2 regions of the Bacillus sp. FAU18 genome follow, and region 2 is predicted to be linked to the other one. Evidence: riboswitches for the same ligand, from Rfam matches in the RefSeq annotation. Region 2 holds a riboswitch; the other holds the start of a gene.
What was found. Region 2 has a riboswitch for S-adenosylmethionine ahead of AC0OMU_RS20750 (5-methyltetrahydropteroyltriglutamate--homocysteine S-methyltransferase). Riboswitches for the same ligand answer to the same signal wherever they lie in the genome.

Region 1: another riboswitch for S-adenosylmethionine. It lies ahead of mtnK (S-methyl-5-thioribose kinase); the one in region 2 lies ahead of AC0OMU_RS20750 (5-methyltetrahydropteroyltriglutamate--homocysteine S-methyltransferase).

The regions. Positions count from the first base shown of each region.
Region 1 is NZ_JBVYHZ010000003.1:688,797-702,765, forward strand. Features, by position in the region: gene sigI (RNA polymerase sigma factor SigI) at 1-546, shown strand, start outside; gene rsgI (anti-sigma-I factor RsgI) at 543-1,688, shown strand; gene sspD (acid-soluble spore protein SspD) at 1,699-1,893, opposite strand; gene htpK (transcriptional regulator HtpK) at 2,024-2,725, opposite strand; gene htpX (protease HtpX) at 2,896-3,792, shown strand; gene ktrD (Ktr system potassium transporter KtrD) at 3,966-5,315, shown strand; gene AC0OMU_RS03940 (hypothetical protein) at 5,469-5,624, shown strand; gene AC0OMU_RS03945 (hypothetical protein) at 5,627-5,809, shown strand; gene AC0OMU_RS03950 (acyltransferase family protein) at 5,851-6,873, opposite strand; gene kinE (sporulation two-component system sensor histidine kinase KinE) at 7,126-9,342, shown strand; gene ogt (methylated-DNA--protein-cysteine methyltransferase) at 9,339-9,836, shown strand; gene AC0OMU_RS03965 (hypothetical protein) at 9,927-10,052, shown strand; gene mtnA (S-methyl-5-thioribose-1-phosphate isomerase) at 10,086-11,147, opposite strand; gene mtnK (S-methyl-5-thioribose kinase) at 11,155-12,348, opposite strand; SAM riboswitch class I at 12,441-12,597, opposite strand; gene AC0OMU_RS03980 (carbon-nitrogen family hydrolase) at 12,681-13,460, opposite strand; gene mtnE (methionine-glutamine aminotransferase) at 13,555-13,969, shown strand, end outside.
Region 2 is NZ_JBVYHZ010000004.1:1,878,113-1,891,209, reverse strand. Features, by position in the region: gene AC0OMU_RS20780 (methyltransferase domain-containing protein) at 1-88, shown strand, start outside; gene AC0OMU_RS20775 (GntP family permease) at 245-1,660, shown strand; gene AC0OMU_RS20770 (CoA transferase subunit A) at 1,684-2,400, shown strand; gene AC0OMU_RS20765 (CoA transferase subunit B) at 2,397-3,047, shown strand; gene AC0OMU_RS20760 (3-hydroxybutyrate dehydrogenase) at 3,064-3,837, shown strand; gene AC0OMU_RS20755 (5-methyltetrahydropteroyltriglutamate--homocysteine S-methyltransferase) at 3,890-5,026, opposite strand; SAM riboswitch class I at 5,104-5,210, opposite strand; gene AC0OMU_RS20750 (5-methyltetrahydropteroyltriglutamate--homocysteine S-methyltransferase) at 5,279-6,412, opposite strand; SAM riboswitch class I at 6,494-6,600, opposite strand; gene AC0OMU_RS20745 (LURP-one-related/scramblase family protein) at 6,666-7,154, opposite strand; gene AC0OMU_RS20740 (hypothetical protein) at 7,282-7,545, opposite strand; gene AC0OMU_RS20735 (hypothetical protein) at 7,835-7,963, opposite strand; gene pepT (peptidase T) at 8,068-9,300, opposite strand; gene yxjL (two-component system response regulator YxJL) at 9,350-10,006, opposite strand; gene yxjM (two-component system sensor histidine kinase YxjM) at 9,993-11,213, opposite strand; gene AC0OMU_RS20715 (CcdC protein domain-containing protein) at 11,231-11,704, opposite strand; gene galE (UDP-glucose 4-epimerase GalE) at 11,945-12,964, shown strand; gene AC0OMU_RS20705 (DUF4352 domain-containing protein) at 13,039-13,097, opposite strand, start outside.

The DNA.
Region 1 (13,969 bases), on a different contig from region 2:
AATGAAGCTATAGAAAAATATTCACCTGAAAAAGGAAATTCTCTGCTCGCATTTGCTGAGCTTATTATAAAAAGAAAAGTCATTGATTACATTAGAAAAGAAGCCAGAAGCGCACAAAATATAAATATTGATTTACAGGAAGGAGACGATCAGGAGTCATCACAAAGCCTGATTGAAGCCGAGCTTTCCATAGATGAATACCGCCGTCAGATTGAACAGGAGCAGAGGCGGGAGGAAATCCTCTATTTTCAAAAGCAGCTCAAGGATTATGGTTTATCGTTTAAAGAACTGCTTGAAAATTCTCCAAAGCACACGGATGCAAGACAAAACGCCATAAAGGTGGCAATGACGCTTGTTGAACATGAAGAATTGGCCGCTATCCTGTATACAAAGAAGCAGCTTCCAGTCAAACAGCTTGAACAGCTTGTCTCTGTAAGCCGAAAAACGATTGAGAGAAACAGAAAATATATTATTGCGATGTGTATTATCATTACGGGTGATTATATTTATTTAAAAGATTATCTTAAAGGGGTGCTGCACTCATGAGAAGAGGGATTATAGTAGAGAAAAATAAAAAATTCGTCACGTTGCTGACCCCTGACGGACAATTTTTAAAAGCCAAAAATGATCGACACAGCTATGAAATCGGAGAAGAAATCATGCTTCCGAGTGAAACACGCATGGGCAGAAGGGCCAGCTTTTTTGATTTTTTTAAACTGCGCCCTTTCAAAATGGGGATTTTTACGATGACTGCTATTATGCTCTTTATTTTTATAGTTCTCCCCGTTTTTTCTAATAATAAGGCCTATGCGTATATGACAATCGATATCAATCCAAGCGTCGAAATGGCGTTAAACAGCGATTATGAAGTGATTGAACTGACGCCTCTAAACGATGAGGGACAGAAAGTCGTGAATGATATAGATGATTGGGAGAAGACTGATTTTAAAAAGGTGATTGACGATATTATAACCGACTGCAGTGAACACGGGTATGTAAAGAAATCGAAAGAAATATTGATTTCCACTGTTTATGAAAACACAGAAGACAATACATATAAAAAGGCTGTGAAAAAACAGCTGAATGATGTGACTGAAAAATATAAAACGACATACCGCATGGAATCTCTGGAGTCAGATATGCAAACGAGGGAAAAAGCGAAGAAAGAAGGCGTCTCAACAGGCAGCTACATCAAATCAAATGAAAAGAATGACAATAAAGATTTAAAAGATGACTCCAGCAAACCATCCGGGGAAGAGGATCAAAAGAGTGATGAAAATGAGGATGAAAACACCGATCAAACTGACACCCAGGACAGCAAGCAAGGAGATAATGAACAGCTGAATGATGCGGATTCCGGAGACCAGAAAGAAGATAAAGCGGATGACCAGATTGATGATAGTGACAAAGATAAAAAAATAAAGGAATCAGATGAAAATACAAATACCGAAAAAGATGGGGACCATGAGCAAACCCCAATACAAGATCCTCAAGATAAAGGAAATGAAAATAACGGCGCTGACAAGGGTCAAAGCCAATATCACAGGGACTGGAACAATGGTGAACAAGGCAAGAACCGTTCTTCGTCCAAAAGGGATAACGCTTCAGACCGACGTAATCCAAACGGCTACAGCAGTGATAATAATTCAGCTCAAAATGAAGATTCGCCGAGTGCCCCCGGCGAATAAAGACCTGAATTTATTTAGTTGTGCCATTTAATTGTGATTGTGCTTGCTGTACCAGCCGCTTTGTCATTTCTCCGCCTACAGAGCCGTTAGCGCGTGCGACTGTATCAGAACCAAGGTTCACACCGAATTCTTGAGCCACTTCGAGTTTAAATTGGTCGAGTGCCTGCTCCACCCCTGGAACAACGAGTTTATTTCTGCTCGCCATCTTTTTCATCTCCTTTTTCGATAAAGAAATTCTTAACGCGTATTTAGTTTGAAATATACGGGGTTTATTTATGCTGGCAATTGTTGTGGAGAAAAATAAAACCCCGGCCTCTGAGCCGGGGTGACGCAGACTATAGAATGTCTGCTGTCATTTTATGTGCGGTTGCCTGAATATGGAACGTCAAAATGGAGAGGACTGTAATGGCGATAATTTGTCTGATTTTAAGCCATTGGCTGTGATTCAGTTCTTCAAAACGGTGACGGAGACGCTCTGTCTCCTGTTCGGCGATCTCCTGCAGATTTGATTCTTTCATAGAAGGAGTTTCTTGGTGATGGATGGCATCAAGCACATATGCGCAGCTTTCATAATAAGCAATCGGGCTGATGACATCATCAGATCTGTCTGAGATTGTGTTAAAGGCCACTTTTAAAATAGCCCGTATGTGTTCAAAGTCATAAATGGATTTTAAATCACGTACAATTAAAAGAATAACTGCCTGTTCAACTGAGTATTTTTTGCCCAGCTCAGGGTGTCCGATCAGATCCTTGATATCACGCTTTACCCAGTTTTGAATCGCGGTTGACTTTAACGAAGTCAGCTCGCATAAGTTGCCAAGCTCTACGATTTCATTTGTAGAAAGACCGTATTCTTTTTTCTGTTTTTTTCGTTCGTATCTTGTAAGAAATTCAGGAATTTCTAGATGATTGGCTGCTTTTTCTGCTGACATATTCGCTGATTGGACGAGAATGTCGAGCGGGCTATGTTCTCCTTGTCCTTTTAGGGAATAGAGCAGCCGCACCATATCGGTTCGAGAGAGTTTAAAAATGTTCATTGTTCACCTCGTTAGACAATTTGACGCGGATATAGGTCTATGTATAAATTCAAAGTTCAAGCGTCAGCAAATTACATTAACATCATACGTCGAATTCCTTGCATTTTCAAATGGATGTTTTATAATTTAAATATACGGGTTCTTTTGAACTTAAAATAACGGAGGTTGTTATGGCGAAAAGAATTTTTCTGTTTATTCTAACGAATATTTTGGTGCTTACAACAATCGGGATCGTTTTGTCTGTTTTAAGCTCTGTTACAGGAGTCGGGACGTACTTTACAGCTGATGGCGGTATCGATCCAATGGCGCTTCTTGTGTTCAGTTTAGTTGTTGGATTTGTCGGTTCCTTTACATCTCTTGCGATGTCCAGATGGATGGCAAAGACGATGATGGGCGTCAGAGTGCTGAATCCGAAAAAACACTCGGTCAGCTATGAGGAGCAGCAATTGGTTGATCGTGTTCACAGATTAAGCCGCTCTGCCGGTTTAACGAAAATGCCGGAAGTCGGGATTTACCGTTCACCTGAAGTAAACGCGTTTGCGACTGGACCGTCAAAACGCCGTTCACTTGTCGCAGTATCGTCAGGGCTGCTGGAGCAGATGGATGACGCGGCGGTTGAAGGTGTGCTTGCCCACGAGGTCGCGCATATCACAAATGGTGATATGGTAACAATGACGCTTTTACAAGGTATCGTTAATACTTTTGTCGTATTTTTATCGCGTATCGCCGCTTGGATAGCAAGCCGTTTTGTAAAAGAAGATCTAGCGCCGATCGTTCATTTTATTGCAATGATTATTTTTCAGATTGTCTTTTCGATACTTGGCAGCCTGGTTGTGTTTGCGTATTCACGCCATCGTGAATTCCATGCTGACAGGGGAGGAGCGGATCTTGCCGGCAAGGATAAGATGATTCATGCGCTTCGGACGCTTAAAAGCTATTCTTCCCGGATTATGGAAGATGATCAGACAGCTGTCCAAACGTTAAAGATTAATGGCAAGAAGCGCTCTTCACTTTTCTCTACTCACCCTGATTTAGATGAGCGAATCAGACGGCTGGAAGCTAAATAATACAAACACATTGTTCCTCTGAGAGAATTCTCAGAGGTTTTTTATTTTATCCATTGACTAAAATCATAAAAAAATAAGCAAGTTAAGAAAATGTTTCGTAAAAGCCTTTAAAAATGGACCTAATATCTTTAGAATAATTACCGTACTTAAAAAGAGAGGCAGAAGGATTTTACATGAGATTAAAGTTTGGAAAATTGATACAGGCCTTGTCACCGGCCCAGCTGATCGCATTATATTATTTTCTTGCAGTTACTGTGGCCGTTATATTGCTGAGTTTGCCGGCGGCCCATAAACCGGGGGCGGATTGGACGTTTATTGATGCGCTTTTTACAGCTGTCAGTTCAGTCAGTGTAACGGGGCTGACGGTAGTTGATACAGCTGATACATTCAGCACAATAGGGATTTTTATATTAGCATTTGTTCTGCAATTTGGCGGAATCGGAATTATGACGCTCGGAACGTTCATTTGGCTGATCATGGGAAAACGAATCGGGCTGAAAGAACGGAAGCTGATTATGGTTGATCAAAACCAATCCCAGTTTTCAGGAATTGTCAATCTGATGAAGCAGGTACTGTTTCTGATCTTGTGGATTGAATTTTTTGGCGGGCTGATTCTCGGCACATATTTCTTAACCTACTATGACTCCTATCAGGAAGCTTATTTACACGGATTTTTTGCCAGTATCAGTGCAACGACAAACGGCGGATTTGATATTACCGGTAATTCGATGATTCCATTTCGCCACGATTACTTTGTGCAGTTTATTACAATGCTTTTAATTATATTTGGAGCGATTGGATTTCCCGTGCTTGTTGAAGTAAAGGATTTCCTGTTTTCAAAGCATCGGCGTTATCCATTTACGCTTTTTACAAAGATCACGACGATTACGTTCGGCTCACTTGTCTTGTTTGGAGCCATTGGCATCTTTGCCCTGGAAGCAAACCATGCGTTCGCAGGAAAATCATGGCATGATATTTTGTTTTTGTCCCTGTTTCAATCAACGGCAACCCGAAGCGGGGGACTGGCAACACTCGATATCAGCCAATTATCAGATTCCACACTCTTTTTTATTTGTGCGCTGATGTTTATTGGAGCGTCGCCAAGCTCAGTTGGGGGAGGCATACGTACAACGACTTTTGCTTTGAACCTTCTTGCGCTGTTTCATTTTGCCCGCGGCAATAAGGCCGTAAAGGTATTCAAACGGGAGCTTCACCCTGCTGACTTGATGAAGTCGCTTGTTGTCACGATGATGGCGATCCTGCTCGTTTTTGGCGCGACACTCATTCTGACCATTACAGAAAAACATTCCCTGCTGGAGCTTTTGTTTGAAGTGTGCTCGGCATTCGGTACAACCGGTCTGTCGCTTGGAATTACGGCAGATTTGAGCAGTGTTGGAAAATGTGTCATTATGATTGTCATGTTTATCGGGCGAATCGGCATCCTGACCTTCCTGTATCTGATCGGAAGAAAGGAAATTGAAGCGAATTATCACTATCCGAAGGAAAGAGTGATTATCGGATAGGCAAAACACCGCATATTTTGCGGTGTTTTTTGATTGCCAAAAAAAAGATGTGTGCCTTCTGTTCAGTTGGAGAACCTAACTTCGACAGGTGCAATTTACGCTCCTGCATCTTGAAGCGAGTAAAATGTCTGAAAATTGGCGAGGAGGATTCGTATGAAGCGTAAAGCTGAAGTGAATGAAGCCATTAAAAATAACAATACACCTACCGAGAGCATGGACCCCAATTCATATAAGACACAATATCATGACGACCCCAATTTTAGAGGGGCAAACCGCAATTCCAAACAGGGCCAGCAGGGAGGCATGTAATTGTGAAGAAAAACCGTCATAGCAGAGACATGCAAAATCATAAAAAGCCTATGAATAAAAAGGTGCTGGAGGAAGAGTTCTCAAGTGAACTTGGGGATTACAATGCCGGAAAGATCATCGAAACGCTGGAAATCACCAAGCCTGAAAAGAAAAAAGAAAAAAACAAAAATAAAAAACAACAATAAAAAAGACCTCTTAGGCGGCGTCCCGCTTAAGAGGTGCTTTTCTATTTTAAATAAGCATTTTTGCCCGTTCCTCTGACAAATTGCAATAAGCTGGTCATCCTCAGCTCAATGAAGGGCTGAGCGACTGTCTTAACAAAGTTGCTGGAGAGGACTGATGTCAGGGCTGCTGTTAAAAGCAAGAGGATCACTAAGCTTTGATAGTCAGTAAGCCAATCCTCAAGCCCGACCTGCCGTAATGTTTTAATAATAAACCCGTGAAGCAGATACACGTAAAATGTCCGGGTTCCCCATCTGGTAAAGAAATACCGTTTTTGCGGAACAAGCGCTAAAAAGCTGAAGGTTGCCCCAAAGGCGAGTACATACCAGCCGATTCGGGATAGTCCGCTTACCAGGGTAACGTCTCCAAATGAAGAATACGGTTTTGAACCAAACAGAAAAGAATAGTCAAAATCAATGCCCCAGCAGATGACGAATACGGCGGCAAGCACTCCGAGCGCAATTTGTTTGCCGCGTTTTGATCTCAATAAATCAAAATGATGTTTATTTAAATAAAAACCGACAAGGAACATCGGTAAGAATACGAATGTCCGTGACAAGCTCAGCGTGCTGCTGACAAAGTCCAGATAACCGATCAGCACGGCGATTCCGCAGCTGACAAACAGCGCCCACTGCTTTGAAAGCTTTGAAAAAGGATATAGGAGCAGGTTCCAAAAGAATAAGCTTACAAGAAACCATAACGACCATTGCGGATCAATCGGGTTCACATTTGCCATGCTTTCATCTTGCATAATGTAATAAAAGACGGAATAAATGATTTGGAAAATCAAATACGGAATAATCAGCTTGACCGCCAGCTTTTTTACATATCCCGCCCGTTTAAAGCCTTTCGCGAAATAACCGGATACAAGAATAAATGCAGGCATATGGAATGTGTAAATGAACTTGTAGAGGTAGAGCATAAAATGATTATCATTAATAAAGGAACGAAGGATATGACCGAATACAACAAGGAATATCAATAAAAATTTTGCGTTATCAAAATAACTGTCCCGCGATTTACTCATAGCATCACCTTCTCTTTCATCAGTCACTAAGAGATTATTCCCTGCTGGTACATATTTTAAAATAAAAGATGAAAAAGGAATCTAAATAAATGCTGATTGTTAGGTCGATGTAAAGTGACGGTAAGGATCGTAGAAAATGTCTTCGTAATGTAATGGCGCTGAAATTTTCTGAAATTTATAGGGCAAATGAAGGAAGTTCCCGCATTTTGTAGAAATATTGAGGGATAGGTTTTGAAGAAGGAGTGTACATGCATGGAAACTCTTGGTGTCCAGACAAACTCGGAGCTGCGAGAGGAACTGAATCGCCTCAAAGAAGAAAACGCGCGACTGAAAAAGGAATTGAATCAGCATCAAGTGATTGTCAACAATACGCTCGATGCTATTTTTATTTGTGATAACGAAATGCGGATTGTTCAGGCAAATGAAGCAACAGAAAGGATGCTTCAAGTTGACTCGGAAGATTTGAAAAAGCGTTCTGTTTTGGATTTTTTGTTTTCAATCCCAAAGGATGAACTGAATCTTTCCGTAAAGAAGTTTTTTAAAAAAGGCTTTCTGTGGAAGGAGGTTCCGATCAGGCTTGATTGCGGGGCAACAAAATACATAGAGTTTCTGGCCAAAAGAGGTATTGGCGAGGATTTCTTTTTTGTTGTCATGAGGGACATATCTTCTAAGAAGATTCTCGAGCGGGAATTCTCTATGAATGAACAGCTTTTTAAGGACTTGTTTGACAGAGCAGTTGACGGAATCGTCCTGTTTGATAAAGATGGCGGTTTTATTGATGCCAATTTGTCCTTTTGTAAAAGCTTTGAAATCAATCATAATGAGCTGTCTCATTTATCTTTGTATGAGTTTATAGACAGCGGCTCACGAAAAGATTTCGACAATATCTGGAAGGCGCTCAACCGCAAGGGAAAAGCGAAGGGGGAGCTGCCTGTCAAGCTTCGTTCAGGAGTTCAAAAACTATTTGAATTCACGATTACATCAAACATCATCAGCGGTTTTTATATGTCCATTATGAGGGATATCACAGAGAAGCGGTCTATGGAGCTGCAGCTCTTTAAAAGTGAGGAGCGCTTCAGAGAAATCTTTGAAAATGCAATGGACGCCATCATCATCTGGTCGAATGACGGAAGAATCGTAAAAGCGAATCAATCAGCCTGTAAAATTTTTGAGCTGCCGATGAATTTGCTGTTGAAAAGAAAGCTGTGTGATTTTCTCGTTGACTCGCAGCAGAAATACAGCATAACGAAAAGGAAATACGCAAAATACGGAGAGATCAGAGAAGAGCTGCTGTTTCAAATGGGGAACGGGCAATTCAAAGAGCTTGAATTTACTTCAAAACGGACAATCCTTGAAAATCAGCATTTGACGATCTTAAGAAATGTAAGCGACAGAAAGCGGATGGAAAAGGAGCTTCGGGAAAGCGAGCTGAAATTCAGAAAAGTGTTCAACGGCTCAATGGACGGCAATGTATTGTTCGACAATCAATACAGGATCATCGACGCCAACCCGTTAGCAAGCCATATTTTGGGACTGTCACATGAAGAGATAAAACAGCACAGCCTGTTAGATATTATTTCTGCTTATGAAATAGAAAATCTGGCATCACCGGCAAGGCAGATTAATTTTGATGAAATGGACAACGAAATTCCATTTTTGCTGAGCAGCGGTGATAACAGAAAACTCGAATTCTCTTTTAAACGGAATATTATTCAAAATATGAACTTGGCTATCTTTAAAGACGTAACAGAGCGAAAAGAATTGGAGGAACGCCTGCGCAAATCAGATACCCTTCATGTTGTCGGCGAACTCGCAGCCGGCATTGCTCATGAAATCAGAAATCCGATGACTGCTCTTAAAGGCTTCATTCAGCTTCTGAAAGGGAGTGTCGAGGGAGACTACGCCCTTTACTTCAACGTGATCACCTCAGAACTAAAGCGCATCGAATCCATCATCACCGAATTCTTGATTTTAGCCAAGCCCCAGGCCATTATGTATGAGGAAAAACATGTTACCCAAATTATGAGGGACACGATAGACCTTCTAAATGCGCAAGCCAATCTCAGCAATGTACAAATGCAACTTGATTTAATTGACGACATTCCCCCGATTTACTGTGAACCGAATCAGCTGAAACAGGTTTTTATCAATATATTAAAAAACGCCATCGAAGTGATGCCTGACGGCGGAAATATTTTTGTAACGATAAAGGCATTGGATCCAGATCATGTTCTTATCTCCTTAAAAGACGAGGGAATCGGAATGACAGAAGATAAATTAAAGCGACTTGGTGAACCGTTTTATACGACAAAGGAACGGGGTACTGGACTTGGGCTTATGGTAAGCTATAAAATTATTGAAGAACATCAAGGCGAGATTATGGTAGAAAGTGAAGAAGGGAAGGGCACCGTTTTCCATATTACGCTTCCTGTCAGACAGAATGCTGAAGAAAGAAGGAATGATGAATGAACTACTATACGACAGCCGAAACGCCGCTCGGTGAACTTATCATTGCCGAAGAGGAGGACCGGATCACTCGTCTATTTCTCAGTCAGGAAGATTGGGTGGATTGGAAAGAAACGGTTCAGAATACTGAGCACAAGGAAACACCTAATCTTGCAGAAGCGAAACAACAGCTTCAAGAATATTTCGAAGGCGAAAGGAAGACATTCTCCCTGCCGCTCAGCCAAAAGGGCACTCCTTTTCAGCAAAAAGTGTGGCAGGCACTGGAGAGGATTCCATATGGTGAATCCCGAAGCTATGCGGATATTGCCGCTGCGGTCGGCAGTCCGAAAGCGGTGCGGGCTGTCGGACAGGCTAATAAACGTAACGACCTGCCGATTTTTATCCCGTGCCACAGAGTGATCGGCAAAAACAGTGCGTTAACAGGATACGCCGGAAGCAAAACCGAGATCAAAGCATTTTTGCTAAACATCGAGCGAATCTCCTATAAAGAAAAATAAAACATATGGCACGTTCCCTTTTTTTCACGGCCGACATATCATTTTATTAAGTTAAAAAAGTTGGTCTGATGAAAAAGGAGGACAAAGCAATTGAAGCCGAGCCGCTCTGAGAAACTTGCCGTTTTTGCCGAACTGTTTGTGAAACTGCATATCTTATCAAGCGCTCAAAAAGATGAAATCATCAATGTTAACAAAAAGAAACAAAAAAACCGCTGACTCGGCTCCAAATGAGCAAAGTCCAGCGGTTTTTTAATGCACCTTTTCTCCTCTAAACAGCTGTTCAATCTCTTCTTCATAGTTTCCGGTCATAATCCCTTTTTCTGTGATGATTCCTGAGATGAGATCATGAGGTGTAATGTCGAAAGCGGGATTAAAGACAGGCACATTGGATGGAGCGGTCCGAACTCCGGAAATCTGCCTGACTTCCTCGGGATCCCGTTCCTCTATCGGGATATCAGCGCCGCATTTGACCTTTGTATCAAATGTAGATAAAGGTGCGGCGACAAAAAACGGAATATCAAAGGCGTTTGCTAAAATAGCAAGACCGTATGTGCCGATTTTATTTGCCGTATCACCGTTCTTTGCAATTCGGTCGGCTCCGACGATAACAGCGGAAATTTGTTTTTCCTTCATCGTATGGGCGGCCATGCTGTCTGTGATCAGAGTGACATCAATGCCCCCTTGCATCAGCTCCCAAGCAGTAAGGCGTGAACCTTGCAGGACAGGCCTTGTTTCACAGGCATAAATGTGCAATCCCAAATCTTTTTGTTTGGCCAAGTAAAACGGAGCTAGCGCCGTTCCATAGCGGCTTGTCGCGATTGAGCCGGCATTGCAGATTGTCATGATCCTGTCGCCTTTTTTGAAAAGCTGCAGGGCGTTTTGGCCGATCAACCGGCACGTTTCCTCATCCTCGACCTGAATCTGAATGGCTTCATGGACAAGGTTTGTTTTTGCTTCATTTACGGAAATCGCGTTTTCGACCGAATGACTCAGTCTCTCAAGCGCCCATGACAAATTAATGGCGGTAGGCCGTGAGCTGTTTAAATATTGTTTGATGTCTTCCAGTCTGCGGCGGAATTCCGTGACATTATCTGTTTCAATGTTTTTGGCAGCAAGCGCTAGTCCGAAGGCAGCCGTAATGCCGATCGCCGGAGCGCCCCTTACTTTGAGCGTGACAATCGCATCAAATACATCCTCTTTCGTCGTCAGCTCTAAATATTCCGTCTCATCAGGAAGCTTTTGCTGATTTAAAATGGTAATAGCTGTTTCTTTCCATTCAACAGAACGTGGAACAGCAAATGAATGGGTCATGAATGGATCATTCCTTTACAAGTAACTTAAATAATTCAATAACATCTGTTATCGTTTTGAATTCCGAACGTTTTTCGATAAAGGCTGTGCCGGTTTCGAGCGCCAGGCGTTTTCTGCCGATTCGTTTATCAAACGGCACGATCGTATCCAGGTCAGCTACATGGGCAAGGCCGATCGTGCGTCGTATCAGCTCACAGCCCGCAAATCCGATTGCTTCTTCAAAAATATGGCTGAGCGTATCAGTGAGGTAACCGTCGATGTTGGCGTAAACATCCAGACTGTCCTTCTGCCAGGCTTCACTAAACGTCTCTTCAAACGTTTCCCAGACCTGGTTGACATGTTCATATAACGGCTCTCTGTCAGCCCCGTCACGGCTGAGTGCGTTCAAAAATAAGTTGGCGATAAATTGCCCTACATCAAAGCCGATCGGTCCGTAAAAAGCAAACTCAGGATCAATCACCTTTGTTTCGTGTTCACTTGCGAAAATGCTTCCTGTATGCAAATCACCATGAATCAACGTTTCTGCAGACGTTAAAAATGACTTTTTCAGCTTAGCGGCTTCGATTTTAACGCTATCATTATTCCAAAGCTTTTCGACAAAAGGACGGAGCTCTTCTTCAAAATCATTTGTGTCATGGTCGAAGAAAGGATCTGTAAAAACAAGTCTTTCCGTAATGTCGCATAGCTCTGGATTTGTAAACTGTTTAACAAGCTGTTTTTTCACCTTAGGTTCAAGCGCGTAATCTGATGAGTAGAAAAGTGTTTTTCCTAAAAATTCACCGATGTGCTGTGCCAGATGAGGATAGTTTTCACCCTCAATGAGTCCTTTTCTTGCGATCTTGAGGTGAGAGAGATCCTCCATGACGGTAACCGCCATTTCCGTATCAGAATAAAACACTCTTGGAACCAGGTGAGGCACATGCTCGCCCTGACGGATGAGAGCGCTGCTTTCGATTCTTGCACGGTCGATTGTCAGCGGCCAGCTTTCTCCCACCACTTTTGCATACGGAACCGCCTGTTTAATGATCAATGCTCTGTCATGTTCTTGATCATAAATATGAAAAACGTAATTTAAGTTGCCGTCTCCGATCTCCTGGCATGTCAGCGTGCTTTTGCTTGGAAAAAGGCCAAGCTTCACCGCCAACGCCACAGCGGAGCTTTCATTTAACGTTTCGTATAAAGGTGTTTTTGTGACTCCCATCATCATAACCTCCAATTATGTAATCACTTAATATGTGGCCGTAAAAAAGCCTCCTTCTCAGAGAGAAGGAGGCTTAACATCTATGTCCGCCTCTCTTATCTCTCAGATCAGATCTGAATGGAATTAGCACCGTGCCTTAAGAGACTAGCGTCTCGGCGCGAAAAAGATGCGCCCCATTTCACAATGGAATTACGGTCGGTTGCTGTTGGGGTCAAAAGGCCAAATCCCTCGCCCAACTCTCGATAAGAGAATATATTCACTTGTTTGACAATTCTAATTTATCAGTTGATGAACATGGTAACAGGTAATTTAGTTAGTTGTCAATATATTTTTTAATATAAATCTTTTCTGATATCATCGAAAACAGGAATGCTCTCCCGAACTTCTGCGCTTTCTTGAAGGTCAATTTCCGCTCGGACTATGCCTTCTTCCCGGCCGCCTTCAGCAAGTACACGCCCCCATGGATCAATAATCAGACTATGACCTGCAAATTCATTATCCGGATTTGAACCGGTACAATTGCAGGCTGCGACAAAGCATTGGTTTTCAATGGCCCGCGCAATAAGCAGGCTTTTCCAATGATCAAGGCGGGGAAGAGGCCATTCCGCAGAAATAAACAGCACGTTGGCGCCTTTTGTCGTATGTTTTCTGATCCATTCCGGAAAACGGATATCGTAACAGATCAATCCTGAGCTTTTGACGCCGTCAAGCTCAAAGTATCCGTCTTCGGAACCGGCTGATAAATACAGATGCTCATCCATCAGCTGAAAAAGATGGGCTTTTCTGTACTCTTTAATGATTTGCCCTTCCTTATCCGCGATGTACATTGTATTATAAACATCAGAATTCTCCCTGACAGCGACCGATCCGGCGACAATATGAACACCATGTTTTTTTGCCGTTTTCTTCAGCCAGCTCTGAGCGGAGCGGCCGTCTTCGTCAGCGAGTTCATCAAGATTGGCCAGATCATATCCGGTCGTCCATAATTCAGGCAGAACAAGAACATCAGCATGTTTGCTTTCTTTTTCGATGAAAAATTCAGCTTTTTTTATATTTTCCGAAGGTTTTCCGTATGAAATATCAAATTGAAGACAAGATATCGTCCATTTCATCTTTTTAACACCCCAAATTTTTCTTTACTTTTTTCATTTAACCATATATGATGATGGACTATCATTTCAAGATTTTTTTAGAAGGTGAGAATAGATGAAATTTGAACAGTCTCATGTATTGAAGGAATTGCCTAAACAATTCTTCGCTTCTCTGGTGCAGAAAGTGAACCGAAAGCTCGCAGAAGGACATGACGTAATCAATCTAGGACAGGGAAATCCAGATCAGCCGACTCCTGAACATATTGTCGAGGAGATGAAACGAGCTGTTGCTGATCCTGAGAATCATAAATATTCGTCTTTTCGCGGCTCATACCGTCTGAAGTCAGCGGCTGCTGAATTTTACAAAAGAGAATACGGCATTGATCTGGATCCGGAAACCGAAGTCGCTGTATTATTCGGCGGAAAAGCCGGTCTAGTCGAGCTCCCGCAATGCTTGTTGAATCCCGGTGATACGATTTTGGTTCCCGATCCGGGTTATCCTGATTACTGGTCGGGTGTCACACTTGCAA
Region 2 (13,097 bases):
GGCGCCGAAAGATCGAATCAGCCTGCTGAAAGAGATGAAAACAGCCGATATTACGGTTGATGTTGATATCCTAATAGGAATGAAATGAATGGCAGAGGAAAGCTCCGAAAAAAGGGAGCTTTCCTTTTTTAATCGGAATAGTTGGCCCACGCTTCTCGTACATATATGGAAAGGGGACGGAAACAGCCGATGCGGACAGGTTTTTGTAAACGCTTTCTAGTTCGCGGAAACGGGGGATGTGTGTGTGGAACTGATCATCATTCTATTGGCGTTAGGTTTGCTGATGTTTACGGCGTATCGGGGATTTTCTGTCATATTGTTTGCGCCGATTTGTGCGTTATTCGCGGTGCTGCTGACAGATCCAAGCCATGTGCTTCCTTTTTTTTCATCAATTTTTATGGAGAAGATGGCGGGTTTTATTAAACTGTATTTCCCAGTGTTTTTGCTCGGTGCCATTTTTGGAAAGGTCGTTGAAATGGCCGGGCTTGCGGCATCAATCGCGAAAACAATTGTCCGGCTTGTCGGGGCAAAAAGAGCGATACTTGCCATTGTGTTGATGGGCGCTGTCTTGACGTACAGCGGTGTCAGCCTGTTTGTTGTCGTATTTGCCGTATATCCTTTTGCGAAAAACATGTTCCAAGAAGCAAACATACCCAAACGCCTCATCCCGGGAACGATTGCTTTAGGTGCTTTTACGTTTACGATGGACGCGCTTCCGGGAACGCCGCAAATCCAAAATGTCATCCCGACGTCGTTTTTCAAAACAGACATTTATGCCGCCCCTTGGCTGGGCTTGATGGGCGCAGTGATTGTGCTGGCAGCTGGGATGCTCTATTTGGAATCAAGGCGGAAAAAAGCGCAGGCATCTGGCGAAGGCTATGGCGGTTTTGATACGCAGAATGCTGCTCCTGAATCGATTGAGTCCGCGGCTGAACCGGACAAAAGCCCGATTCGGCACGCGCTTGCCTTTGTCCCGCTTATTCTCGTCGGTGCAGTGAATAAATATTTCACCATTTACCTGCCAAAGTGGTATCCGAATGGATTTGATTTTTCTTCCATAGGATTAAAGGAGTTCGGCAGGCTTGATATTTCTTCAGCGGCTGCTATTTGGTCGGTGGAGATTGCTTTAGTGATTGGCATCATCACAACGATTTTATTTGATTGGAGAAGTGTGTTTGCCCAATTGAAGGAAGGGCTTAATGAAGGGATTGGCGGCGCCTTGCTGGCATCTATGAATACGGGTGCCGAGTACGGGTTCGGCGGTATTATCGCCGCGCTGCCGGGGTTTCATAAGCTGAGCAGCGGAATTTCACATACTTTTACCGATCCGCTTGTAAATGGCGCCGTTACGACAACTGCGCTGGCGGGAATCACCGGCTCGGCTTCAGGAGGAATGGGCATTGCATTAAGCGCGATGTCAGAACAATACTTACAGGCGATTCAGGCTTACAATATTCCGCCAGAGGTGATGCATCGGGTCATTTCAATGGCATCAGGCGGGATGGATACACTGCCGCATAATGGCGCCGTTATCACGCTTCTGGCCGTGACGGGTTTGACCCACCGGCAATCCTATCGCGATATTTTTGCGATCACGCTCATTAAAACGGCTGCCGTATTTGCTGTGATCGCGATTTACAGCCTGACTGGTCTAGTGTAGAAGAAAACGAAAGGGGCATCAATATGGGAAAAGTGCTGTCATCAAGCAAGGAAGCTGCGAAACTGATTCATGATGGGGATACGCTGATCGCGGGAGGGTTTGGGCTGTGCGGCATCCCTGAACAGCTCATTTTGTCTATAAGAGATCAGGGAGTAAAGGATTTAACCGTTGTCAGCAATAACTGCGGAGTCGATGACTGGGGGCTTGGTTTGCTTCTGGCTAACAAGCAAATCAAGAAAATGATCGCTTCCTATGTCGGTGAAAATAAAATTTTTGAGCGGCAGTTTTTAAGCGGAGAGCTTGAGGTCGAGCTTGTTCCCCAAGGAACGCTTGCTGAGAGAATTCGTGCAGGCGGTGCAGGTATACCGGGATTTTATACGGCGACAGGCGTCGGCACCTCCATAGCCGAGGGAAAAGAACATAAAACATTCGGCGGCCGGACTTATGTGCTTGAGCGAGGCATTACCGGCGATGTGGCGATCGTCAAAGCGTGGAAAGCGGACACCATGGGCAATTTGGTTTTTAGGAAAACGGCGAGAAATTTCAATCCCATTGCCGCCATGGCAGGCAAGATCACGATTGCCGAGGCGGAAGAAATCGTGGAAGCAGGAGAGCTCGATCCAGATCACATCCATACGCCGGGAATTTACGTACAGCATGTTGTGCTTGGCGCGAGCCAAGAAAAACGGATTGAAAAACGAACAGTTCAGCAAGCATCGGGAAAGGGTGAGGCCAAGTGAAGGAAGCGAGAAAACGAATGGTCAAACGGGCTGTACAAGAAATCAAGGACGGCATGAATGTGAATCTCGGGATTGGAATGCCGACGCTTGTCGCAAATGAGATACCCGATGGCGTTCACGTCATGCTTCAGTCGGAAAACGGCTTGCTCGGAATCGGCCCCTATCCTCTGGAAGGAACGGAAGACGCGGATTTGATCAATGCGGGAAAGGAAACGATCACTGAAGTGACGGGCGCCTCTTATTTTGACAGCGCTGAGTCATTCGCGATGATAAGAGGCGGGCATATCGATTTGGCTATTCTCGGCGGAATGGAGGTTTCGGAGCAGGGGGATTTGGCCAATTGGATGATCCCGGGCAAAATGGTAAAAGGAATGGGCGGCGCCATGGATCTCGTCAACGGGGCGAAACGAATCGTTGTCATCATGGAGCACGTCAATAAGCATGGTGAATCAAAGGTGAAAAAAACATGCTCCCTTCCGCTGACAGGCCAGAAAGTCGTACACAGGCTGATTACGGATTTGGCTGTATTTGATTTTGTGAACGGCCGCATGACACTGACGGAGCTTCAGGATGGTGTCACAATTGAAGAGGTTTATGAAAAAACAGAAGCTGATTTCGCTGTAAGCCAGTCTGTACTCAATTCTTAATGGGAAGGTGTTTGACATGAGAAAACAAGTCGCCTTGGTGACAGGGGCTGCCGGCGGAATCGGATTCGAAATGGCAAGAGAATTCGCCCGGGAAGGCGCCAGCGTCATCGTTTCAGACCTCCGTCCGGAAGCATGTGAACAAGCAGCCTCCAAGCTTGCAGAAGAAGGCTTGGACGCGGCGGCCATTCCGTATGATGTGACAAAGGAAGCGCAAGTTGCTGATACGGTGAACGTCATCCAAAAACGATACGGCCGCTTGGATATTTTGGTGAACAATGCCGGTATTCAGCACGTCGCTCCGATTGAAGAGTTTCCGACAGAAACCTTTGAACAGCTGATCAAGGTCATGCTGACGGCGCCCTTTATTGCAATGAAGCATGTTTTTCCGATCATGAAAAAACAGCAGTTTGGCAGAATCATTAATATCGCGTCTGTTAATGGATTAGTCGGCTTTGCAGGGAAATCCGCTTATAATAGCGCCAAGCACGGCGTCATTGGACTCACAAAAGTCGGGGCGCTGGAAGGCGCGCCCCACGGCATAACAGTCAATGCGCTCTGCCCGGGTTATGTCGATACCCAGCTTGTACGCAATCAGCTTAGCGATCTATCGAAAACTAGAAATGTCCCTTACGACTCTGTACTTGAACAAGTCATTTTTCCGCTTGTGCCGCAAAAGCGACTGCTTTCCGTCAAGGAAATTGCGGATTATGCCGTGTTTTTGGCAAGCGAGAAGGCGAAGGGCGTCACTGGGCAGGCTGTCGTCCTTGATGGGGGCTACACCGCACAGTGACATAAAAAAACACACTTGCTCCGCTAGGGAATCAAGTGTGTTTTTTCTTTGCTTATTTCCAAACATCATTAGCGATCTCAACCACATGGCGGAGCTTCGCCCATTGCTGTTCTTCAGTCAGCTTGTTGCCTTCCTCAGTTGAAGCAAATCCGCATTGAGGGCTGAGGCAAAGCTGGTCTAAGCTTACATAACGGGACGCTTCTTCGATACGACGTTTCACGTCATCCGGATTTTCAAGCTCACCGAATTTAGATGTCACTAAGCCAAGAACAAGCTGAAGATCAGACCGTTTTACGTAACGGAGAGGCTCAAATCCGCCTGAGCGTGAATCATCATACTCTAAGAAAAGTCCGTCAAGATTCAAGCCGTCAAAAATGGTTTCGGCGGCTGCGTCATAGCCGCCTTCCGCTGTCCAAGTGGACTGGAAGTTGCCGCGGCAAATATGCATGGTTACCGTCAAGTCATCCGGGCGGTCTGCAATCGCGTCGTTAATCGATTTCGCAAACAGCTGGCGAAGCTCATCAGGCGTTGTTCCGAACGCTTCGATTTGTTTTAAGCCTTTTTCTGATAAGAAAACGGCCCACGCTGTATCATCAAGCTGGAGGTAGCGGCAGCCTCTGTCATAAAACGCTTGAATCGCTTTTTTATATGCTTTGGATACATCATGCTGGAAAAGGTGATAATCTTTTTTATACGCATCCTTTTCCAGTTTTCCGCGGAAAAACAGCATATTCGGGCTTGGAATCGTCATCTTTGGCGTCGCGTCACCGGCAATGCTATGGAGAAACGAATAATCTTCAAGCATTGGGTGAGTTGAAAAGTCGATATCACCTGTGACTTTAATGCCGCGTGCTTTTGTCTGTACGTTATGGAATTGGATTCCGTGCTCAGGAGTAAACGGCTCAACGCCATCTAAGTTTTCCAGGAAATCAAAGTGCCACCATGCTCTGCGGAATTCACCGTCTGTCACGACGTTCAGGCCGGTTTCCTTCTGTTTTTCCACAATGCGGATGATTTCATCGTTTTCAATTTGGCGAAGCTGTTCAGCGGTCATTTCGCCGGCCGCTTTTTGCAGCCGCGCTTTTTTAACGGGCTCAGATCTCAACAGGCTTCCGACTTGATCCGCGCGAAACGGCGGTTTTTTTCTTTGAAGTGATTTTTGTTCTGCGGGTGTTGTTTGGTGTGACATGTTGTCCATTCCTTCTTTCCATTCAAATATAAAAAAGCTCTTCCTTTGGATAAGGAAGAGCTTGCGTGACAATCTCAACCTTATCTTCAAGAGCAATCATTGCTCTAAAGGATTTAGCACCATTCTGTTAAACAGCGGTTGCCGGGTATCGCAGGGCCAGTCCCTCCACCTCTCTTGATAAGGAAAACCTTTTTATGAAATTTTCTGATAGTATCTATTATTCACACATTTTCTATTTCTGTCAATGATAGATTATCTCCACACATCGTTGGCAATGTCGATGACATGGCGAAGCTTTGCCCATTGCTGCTCCTCTGTCAGAAGGTTGCCTTCTTCTGTAGAGGCGAAACCGCACTGCGGGCTCAGGCATAGCTGGTCCAAGCTGACAAAACGCGCGGCTTCATTGATGCGGCGTTTCACATCCTCAGGATTTTCAAGCTCGCCGTATTTCGATGTGATCAAGCCGAGCACAATTTGCAGATCCTTGCGCTTCACAAAACGGAGCGGATCAAAGTTTCCGGAGCGGTCATCATCGTATTCCAAGAAAAGGCCGTCAAGGTTTAAGCCGTCCAAAATCGTTTCCGCTACAGCGTCGTACCCTCCTGATGCCGCCCATGTTGAGCGGAAGTTGCCGCGGCAAATGTGCATTGTGATCGTTAAATCGTCAGGCCGGTCTGCGACGGCATCGTTAATTGTTTTGGCAAATATGGCTGGCAATGTTTCTGGATCACCGCCGAGCGCCCGGACAACCTCTCTGCCTTTTTCCTCAAAGAAGAGAGACCATGACGTATCATCGAGCTGGAGATAACGGCAGCCAGCATCATAGAAGGCTTTGATTGCTTTTTTGTATGCTTGGGCCAGGTCATGAAAATATTCCTCTTGATCGTCATAAATCCCTTTATCCGCCTTTTCGCCAAAAAACAGCATATTTGGGCTGGGAATGGTCAATTTTGGCGTCGCGTTACCGGCAATCTCATGTAAAAATTGATAATCAGCAAGCGCTGGGTGGCTCGTAAAATCGAGTTTTCCCGTCACTTTGATGCTGCGCGCTTTCGTTTTTGTGTTATGGAACTGAATCCCCTCAGCCGGGATGAACGGTTCCACACCGTCAAGCCCTTCCAGGAAGTCATAATGCCACCAGGAACGCCGGAATTCCCCGTCTGTTACCACGTTGAGACCGATTTCTTTTTGTTTTTCCACGATGCGGGTGATCTCTTGATTTTCGATATCACGAAGCTGTTCCGCTGTCATCTCACCAGCCGCTTTTTTTTGCCGGGCTTCCTTCACCGGAACGGAACGAAGCAAACTGCCGACATGATCGGCGCGGAAAGGTGCTTTGCGTTGTTTTTCTGTTTTTTGTCCTGCAACATTCGTTTGTTGAGCCATGTTATTCGCCTCTTTTCTGAAATATTGAGCATGTAAAAAGCTCTTCCTTTGTGAAGGAAGAGCTTGAACGATCAAATCTCCGCCTCATCTGCAAGAACGCAATGTTCTTAAGGATTTAGCACCATTCTGTTTGAAACAGCGGTTGCCGGGTATCATAGGGCCAGTCCCTCCACCTCTCTTGATAAGGTACAACTTCATATTCAGATTTCAATTATCTTAATATTATTACTTTTGGATCAATTGTCAATGCTTTTTAGAAAATACTTTCATCTTCATCGTTATATAAAACCATATCAAGCAAGATAGCGATGGCAGTGCAAATTAGAACATCTTCCTCGTTTGCAATCTGCAAGTGATAGGAATCACCCCAGCTGAGCCACTTTTTGCTCACTGACATCCGGACATTTTCCCCGTCCGTCAGCTGGAATTCATCCCTCCATAAATCACCATCGATTTCCCAGTTAAGCCCGGAAATCACAAATTTCGGTTTGAAAAACGTTACTTTCTTCGTTACCTCACAAACTGTTTTCCCGCCAATTGAAATCTCATAGCGCGGCAATAAAGACATTAGTTTTTGTTCTATGGAAACGAGCGTTTTTCCGGATGTATCTGTCATTTGTAATGAGTCTCCTAACGAGAAAAAACGCCCCTCCACCTTGAATGTTTCTTGTTCGTCCCGGTCATAAATGTGAAATGCATCTTTAAATGAGAACATTTTTTGTTTCATAAATAACTCGATCATTGCTGAAGTCTCCTTTGGATTTGCCTTGTATGAAATTACGGATAGAGGGCGAAAAGGTTTCAGGCTCTAATCAAAACAATTTTAAAAGGCTGCGTGATTCAGCAGCCTTTTCGTTTGAAATATAGAATTAGGAAAGATGCATCCGGCGTTTTTGGCGGATGGCGTCAAGGTCGATTAGGTTGTTTTGATGAGGTGCGGCTGCTGGCAGAGGGCTTGTCTTTTGCGGTTTGCGGCGATTGTCCTTGCTGAAAGAAAAAAGAAGATAGCCGCATAATGCGATGATAATAAATAGGATCATATTACATACCTCCCAAAAAAAGTTTTGGTACTCTCTATTGTACGGATAAAATGCCAAAAAGTATTCAAAAAATTCTAAATCAATAAATAACAAGAAACTGTCCCTCTAAAACAGTATAACCTGATGACCTGAAAATAGTCTTGAATCACGCTGTTTGCTCTTGTTGATGAGTGGTTCTATAGTTACTATCGACGGTAAAATAAATTCCTTTATATAACTTTTAACCTAAGTTTACGTAATTCGAATTACCTGTTTATGGGTGCTGTTTTCTTGCTTGTTTGGTTTATACCCTATTTTTCGGAATTGAACACAAAAAACCCAAATTACGGAGCATTTGGGCGGTACGGGTGAATACGGATTGTATTTTGGGGATTTGAATGTTTTATTTGAAGAAGCGTTTGAACATTTTTCTGATTTTTTGAAATGGGCTGGATTTCTTTTGCATGTTAAGCGGCCTGGAAATGATCCATTTTTTCAAGAGACTCTTTGCAGCGATTGCATGTTTTGTCATTGTTTTTCCTCCTCATTTGTTGATACTTGTTTTACGGAGGACGTGTTTAAAATGTTTCATTTTCACACAGAAAAACCAGTCCTTTTTTGGACTGGCTTTTGGCATTACGCTTGCGCTTCAAACTGCTTTGCGATCTCAACGATGACATTTACGGCTTTGACCATGTTGTCAACTGAGATGTATTCAAATTTGCCGTGGAAATTTTCCCCGCCTGTAAAGATGTTTGGCGTTGGAAGCCCCATGTAGGACAGCTGCGATCCGTCGGTGCCGCCGCGGATGGGAGAAATCTTCGGTTCGATGCCGAGGTTTTCCATCGCTTGCTTGGCGATGTTGACGATTTCGATGACAGGTTCAATTTTCTCTCTCATGTTGTAGTATTGGTCGTTCATATCCAGCAGAATCCGGTCTTGCCCGTATTCGTTTTGAAGTTCTTCAACGGCACGCTTAATTGTTTCTTTTCTGTTTTGGAAATTCTCTTTGTCAAAGTCTCTGATAATGTAGTGGAGCTTTGATTCCTCTACGTCTCCTTGAATCGACAGCAGGTGGTAGAAGCCTTCATAGCCTTCCGTATATTCAGGCGCTTCGTCTGCCGGCAGCAGGCTGTTCAGCTTCATCGCGATTTTCGCAGAGTTGATCATTTTTCCTTTAGCTGTTCCGGGATGTACGTTGTTGCCTTTAATCGTAATTTTTGCGGCAGCGGCATTGAAGCTTTCATATTCAAGCTCGCCGAGCGGCCCGCCGTCAACCGTGTAGGCAAAGGATGCATTGAACCGTTTCACATCAAATTTGTGCGGCCCTCTTCCGATTTCTTCATCAGGCGTAAAGGCGACTCTGATTGTGCCGTGCTTGATTTCAGGGTGTTTGATGAGGTAATCCATGGCTGTCATGATTTCAGCGATACCGGCCTTATTGTCTGCGCCGAGAAGGGTGGTGCCGTCTGTGGTGATGAGTGTATGGCCCTTATAGCCAGACAGCTCAGGGAATTGATCAGGTGACAGGGTGACCTGCAGCTTTTCGTTAAGAACGATGTCTTTTCCATCATAGCTTTCGATGATTTGCGGATTCACGTTTTTGCCGGTAAAGTCTGTAGCGGTGTCGACGTGAGCGAGAAAGCCGATTGTCGGCACGTCTTTTTCAGTATTGGAGGGAAGAGTTGCCATGACATAGCCGTTTTCATCAATGGCTGCATCCTGCATGCCGATGGACTTCAATTCATCAACGAGCATGTTTCCTAATGTCAATTGGCCGGGTGTGGAAGGACAAGTGTCAACGGATTCATCGGACTGTGTGTCGACTTTTACATATGTAGTAAACCGTTCAATGATTTCTTCTTTCATTTCCAATCATCTCCTTTGTCTTATTTTAGCATGGCGGGATGAGAGATTTCTATCGCACAATACCGTTTCGAATGGCAAAAACGACTGCCTGTGTCCGGTCTTGGGCATTGCATTTTTGCAGGATGCGGTGCACGTGGGTTTTCACAGTGCTTTCACTGACGAAAAGCTTTTCAGCAATATCCTCATTTCTCAGTCCGTAGGCCATTTGCTGAAGAACCTCAAGCTCTCTTTTGGTGAACGGCTCTGCCAGTTCTTCTGGATGGGGCTGTTGCTTCGCCCGAAATGTCTCACTGATAATTTTAGCAGCTGTGACTGTACGGAAAATCGCCTCGCCTCTCGCCGCAGCGCGAATCGCATCTATCAACTCTTCAGGAAGTGTATCCTTCAGCAGATAGCCGACTGCGCCCGCACGGATGCCTTCAAATACGTATTCTTCCGTGTCAAAGGTGGTTAAAATGACTATCTTTGTATTTGGAAGTGCGGACATAATGTCTTTCGCCGCTTCGATGCCTGAGCAATGCGGCATCTGGACATCCATGAGGATAACATCGGGTTTTGTTTGTTTTGCGAGTGCTATAATATCGTGACCGTCGCCGGCCTCACCAGAAACCGTCATATCCGTCTGTGCGTTGATGACGTAGCGGAAGCCTTCACGCACAAGCGGCTGATCATCGGCAAGCGCGACGCGTATGTTATCTTTGTTCATCTTTTTGCTCCTTATTCGTTGTCATGAGCGGCAATGACAGCTCAATTTTCAGGCCGCTCGGCTGTACGGCACTGAAAGTAAGGGAACCGCCTGCTTTTTCTGCGCGCTCTTTCATTCCTGTCAGGCCAAATCCATAAGTAAGGCTGCCGGTGAATTGTCCGTCGTCGGTGATTGTGATATAGAGATGGGACTTGTCGTTAGAAATGACGGCTGCCGCATGAGAAGCGTCAGCGTGACGAATGATATTGGTCAGCGCTTCCTGCAAGATGCGGTAGATCGTTTCGCTCACGTTTGGAGGCCAAGACTCTTCTGACAGTCCGGCAGTATCTAAAGAAACGTGCAAGCCGCTCCGTTCCTCCACTTGATGAATGAGCCCCCGCAAAGCGGTAAGCCCCACCATCGATTCACTACGGCCCATTTGGTGAACGACAGACCGTACTTCTTGAAGACATTCCCTGGCGACACTCAGTACATTTTGAATGACTTTTTCTGAATCCTCCTTGCTGCTTTTGAGGATATAGGGAAGAGATTGAAGCTGAACAATCACAGAAGTCAGCTCGTGACCGATGCTGTCATGAATGTCGCGGGCAATTCTTGTACGCTCCTCAAGGACCGCGTACCTTAATGAAAGAACAGAAGCCTCCTGCAGCTCTGCATGCGCTTTCTGGAGTTCTTTATGAGCATGCTCCAGCTGCACATGCATTTTTGCCAATTCAGCATGATTCCGTTCAGCCTCCCTTCTCGCTTCTCGTCTGAAACGCATGGAGGAGAAGAGGACGTAGAGCCCGAGCATGATCGAGATGTTGCTGATGATGGTATTCAAGCTTCCTCCATATGAGGATAGGAGTAATATGTTGCCTCCAATTAAACATGCTGTGAAGATCAAGGATAGCCGTGAAGGGAGTCTAAAGGCGGCATATATCATTAAAAATACAATCAAAAAATAGGCGGCTCCCTGCTCTTGGCCGGAAACAGCCCAAAAGAAATCGGTCAGGAGCCAGAGTCCAATGAATATGCTCAAACTAACAGCAGTGGATGCCACATAGGGAATGATCCAAATGAATGCTAAGTATACCGCAAATACAAATGCTAACAAAATGGGATCAGCCTTAGTTGGATGAGATAAAAATTGTATGCAATTCAAAATGAGAATAAGGCTCGGCACAAGCTTCCTGTAGTAGTGCCGAGCCGGAGTTTGTCCGTTCATGCTGGTCCTTCTTTCGGTTATTGAATGGATACTTTGCCGGCGGTCAGCCGTCTGTATGCTTTGTAAAGCATAATGTTGCGGGCTGTAATGGTGCCGAGGGGAACGAAGAACATAGAATGAATAATGGCAATAAACATCTCGTTGCTCTCAGGCAGCCATGTTCTCGCGGCCATGCGCAAAGAAAGTATCACTAGAATGAGGATAACACTCCCAAGTGAGCCGCGTGAAGTGACCTTTCCGGTTTCCGGGTGAATCCGCACGTTTACCATCTTTCCAATGCCAAACCCGCAGGCCAGCCCGATCAGTAATAAAATGCCGCTGATCGCCACATGTAATACGGAATGAAAATACGCCGGCTGAAACGAAGCGGATACGCCCCATAACAGCAGCAGCGGAATGATCAGCAACTTCCCGGGTCTGACAGTTCTCTCCCGGTACATCGATAAAATAATAAGAATCAATACAATAAAAATATAAGGGCTCATCGCCATGTCATCAAATCCTTTCTGGATTAAGCATAGCGAAAATAGGAAAGAAAAACGTCAACCGGCAGATTGATTTTTCAGCTGCTAGACTTGTTCTCGCTGCATAAAGTCATGTAACATGGCGTGAAAATGCTGATAACATATGAAAAAACTATTAATAAACGATTAAACTTCTTAAAAATGGATGTGGACCGGTTCTAAACACTATATAATGAAAATAGGTCATTTTTTAGGAGGGTTTACATCATGGCAATACTTGTTACTGGCGGTGCCGGGTACATTGGCAGCCACACATGTGTTGAATTATTGAACAGCGGCTACGAGATTGTTGTTCTTGATAATCTGTCCAACAGTTCGGCTGAGGCGCTGAACCGTGTCAAGGAGATTACGGGAAAAGATTTAACGTTCTACGAAGCGGATTTATTGGACCGGGAAGCGGTAGATTCCGTTTTTGCTGAAAATGAAATCGAAGCTGTGATTCATTTTGCTGGGTTAAAAGCAGTCGGTGAATCTGTTGCGATTCCCCTCAAATATTATCATAACAATCTGACAGGAACGTTTATTTTATGCGAGGCCATGGAGAAATTCGGCGTCAAGAAAATCGTATTCAGTTCATCTGCGACAGTGTACGGCGTTCCGGAAACATCGCCGATTACGGAGGACTTTCCATTAGGCGCGACAAATCCTTATGGGCAGACGAAGCTCATGCTTGAACAAATATTGCGTGATTTGCATACAGCCGACAATGAGTGGAGCGTTGCACTGCTTCGTTACTTTAACCCGTTCGGCGCGCATCCAAGCGGACGGATCGGTGAAGACCCGAACGGAATCCCAAATAACCTTATGCCGTATGTGGCACAGGTAGCAGTCGGGAAGCTCGAGCAATTAAGCGTATTCGGAAATGACTATCCGACAAAAGACGGGACAGGCGTACGCGATTATATTCACGTCGTTGATCTCGCAGAAGGCCACGTCAAGGCGCTGGAAAAAGTATTGAACTCTACAGGAGCCGATGCATACAACCTTGGAACAGGCACAGGCTACAGCGTGCTTGAAATGGTCAAAGCCTTTGAAAAAGTGTCAGGGAAAGAGGTTCCGTACCGTTTTGCGGACCGCCGACCGGGAGACATCGCCACATGCTTTGCAGATCCTGCGAAAGCCAAGCGGGAACTGGGCTGGGAAGCGAAACGCGGCCTTGAGGAAATGTGTGCTGATTCCTGGAGATGGCAGTCTTCTAATGTGAATGGGTATAAGAGTGCGGAATAAGAATGGAGGCCTTCTCAATAGAGAAGGCCTTTTTTAAAGAACAAGGGTGCCTGTTCAGGCACCCTTGTTAGCTGTTATTTGATTTTCACAATAACATCATTACTGAATTTTAGTTTCCAAGTGCCTTTTGCAT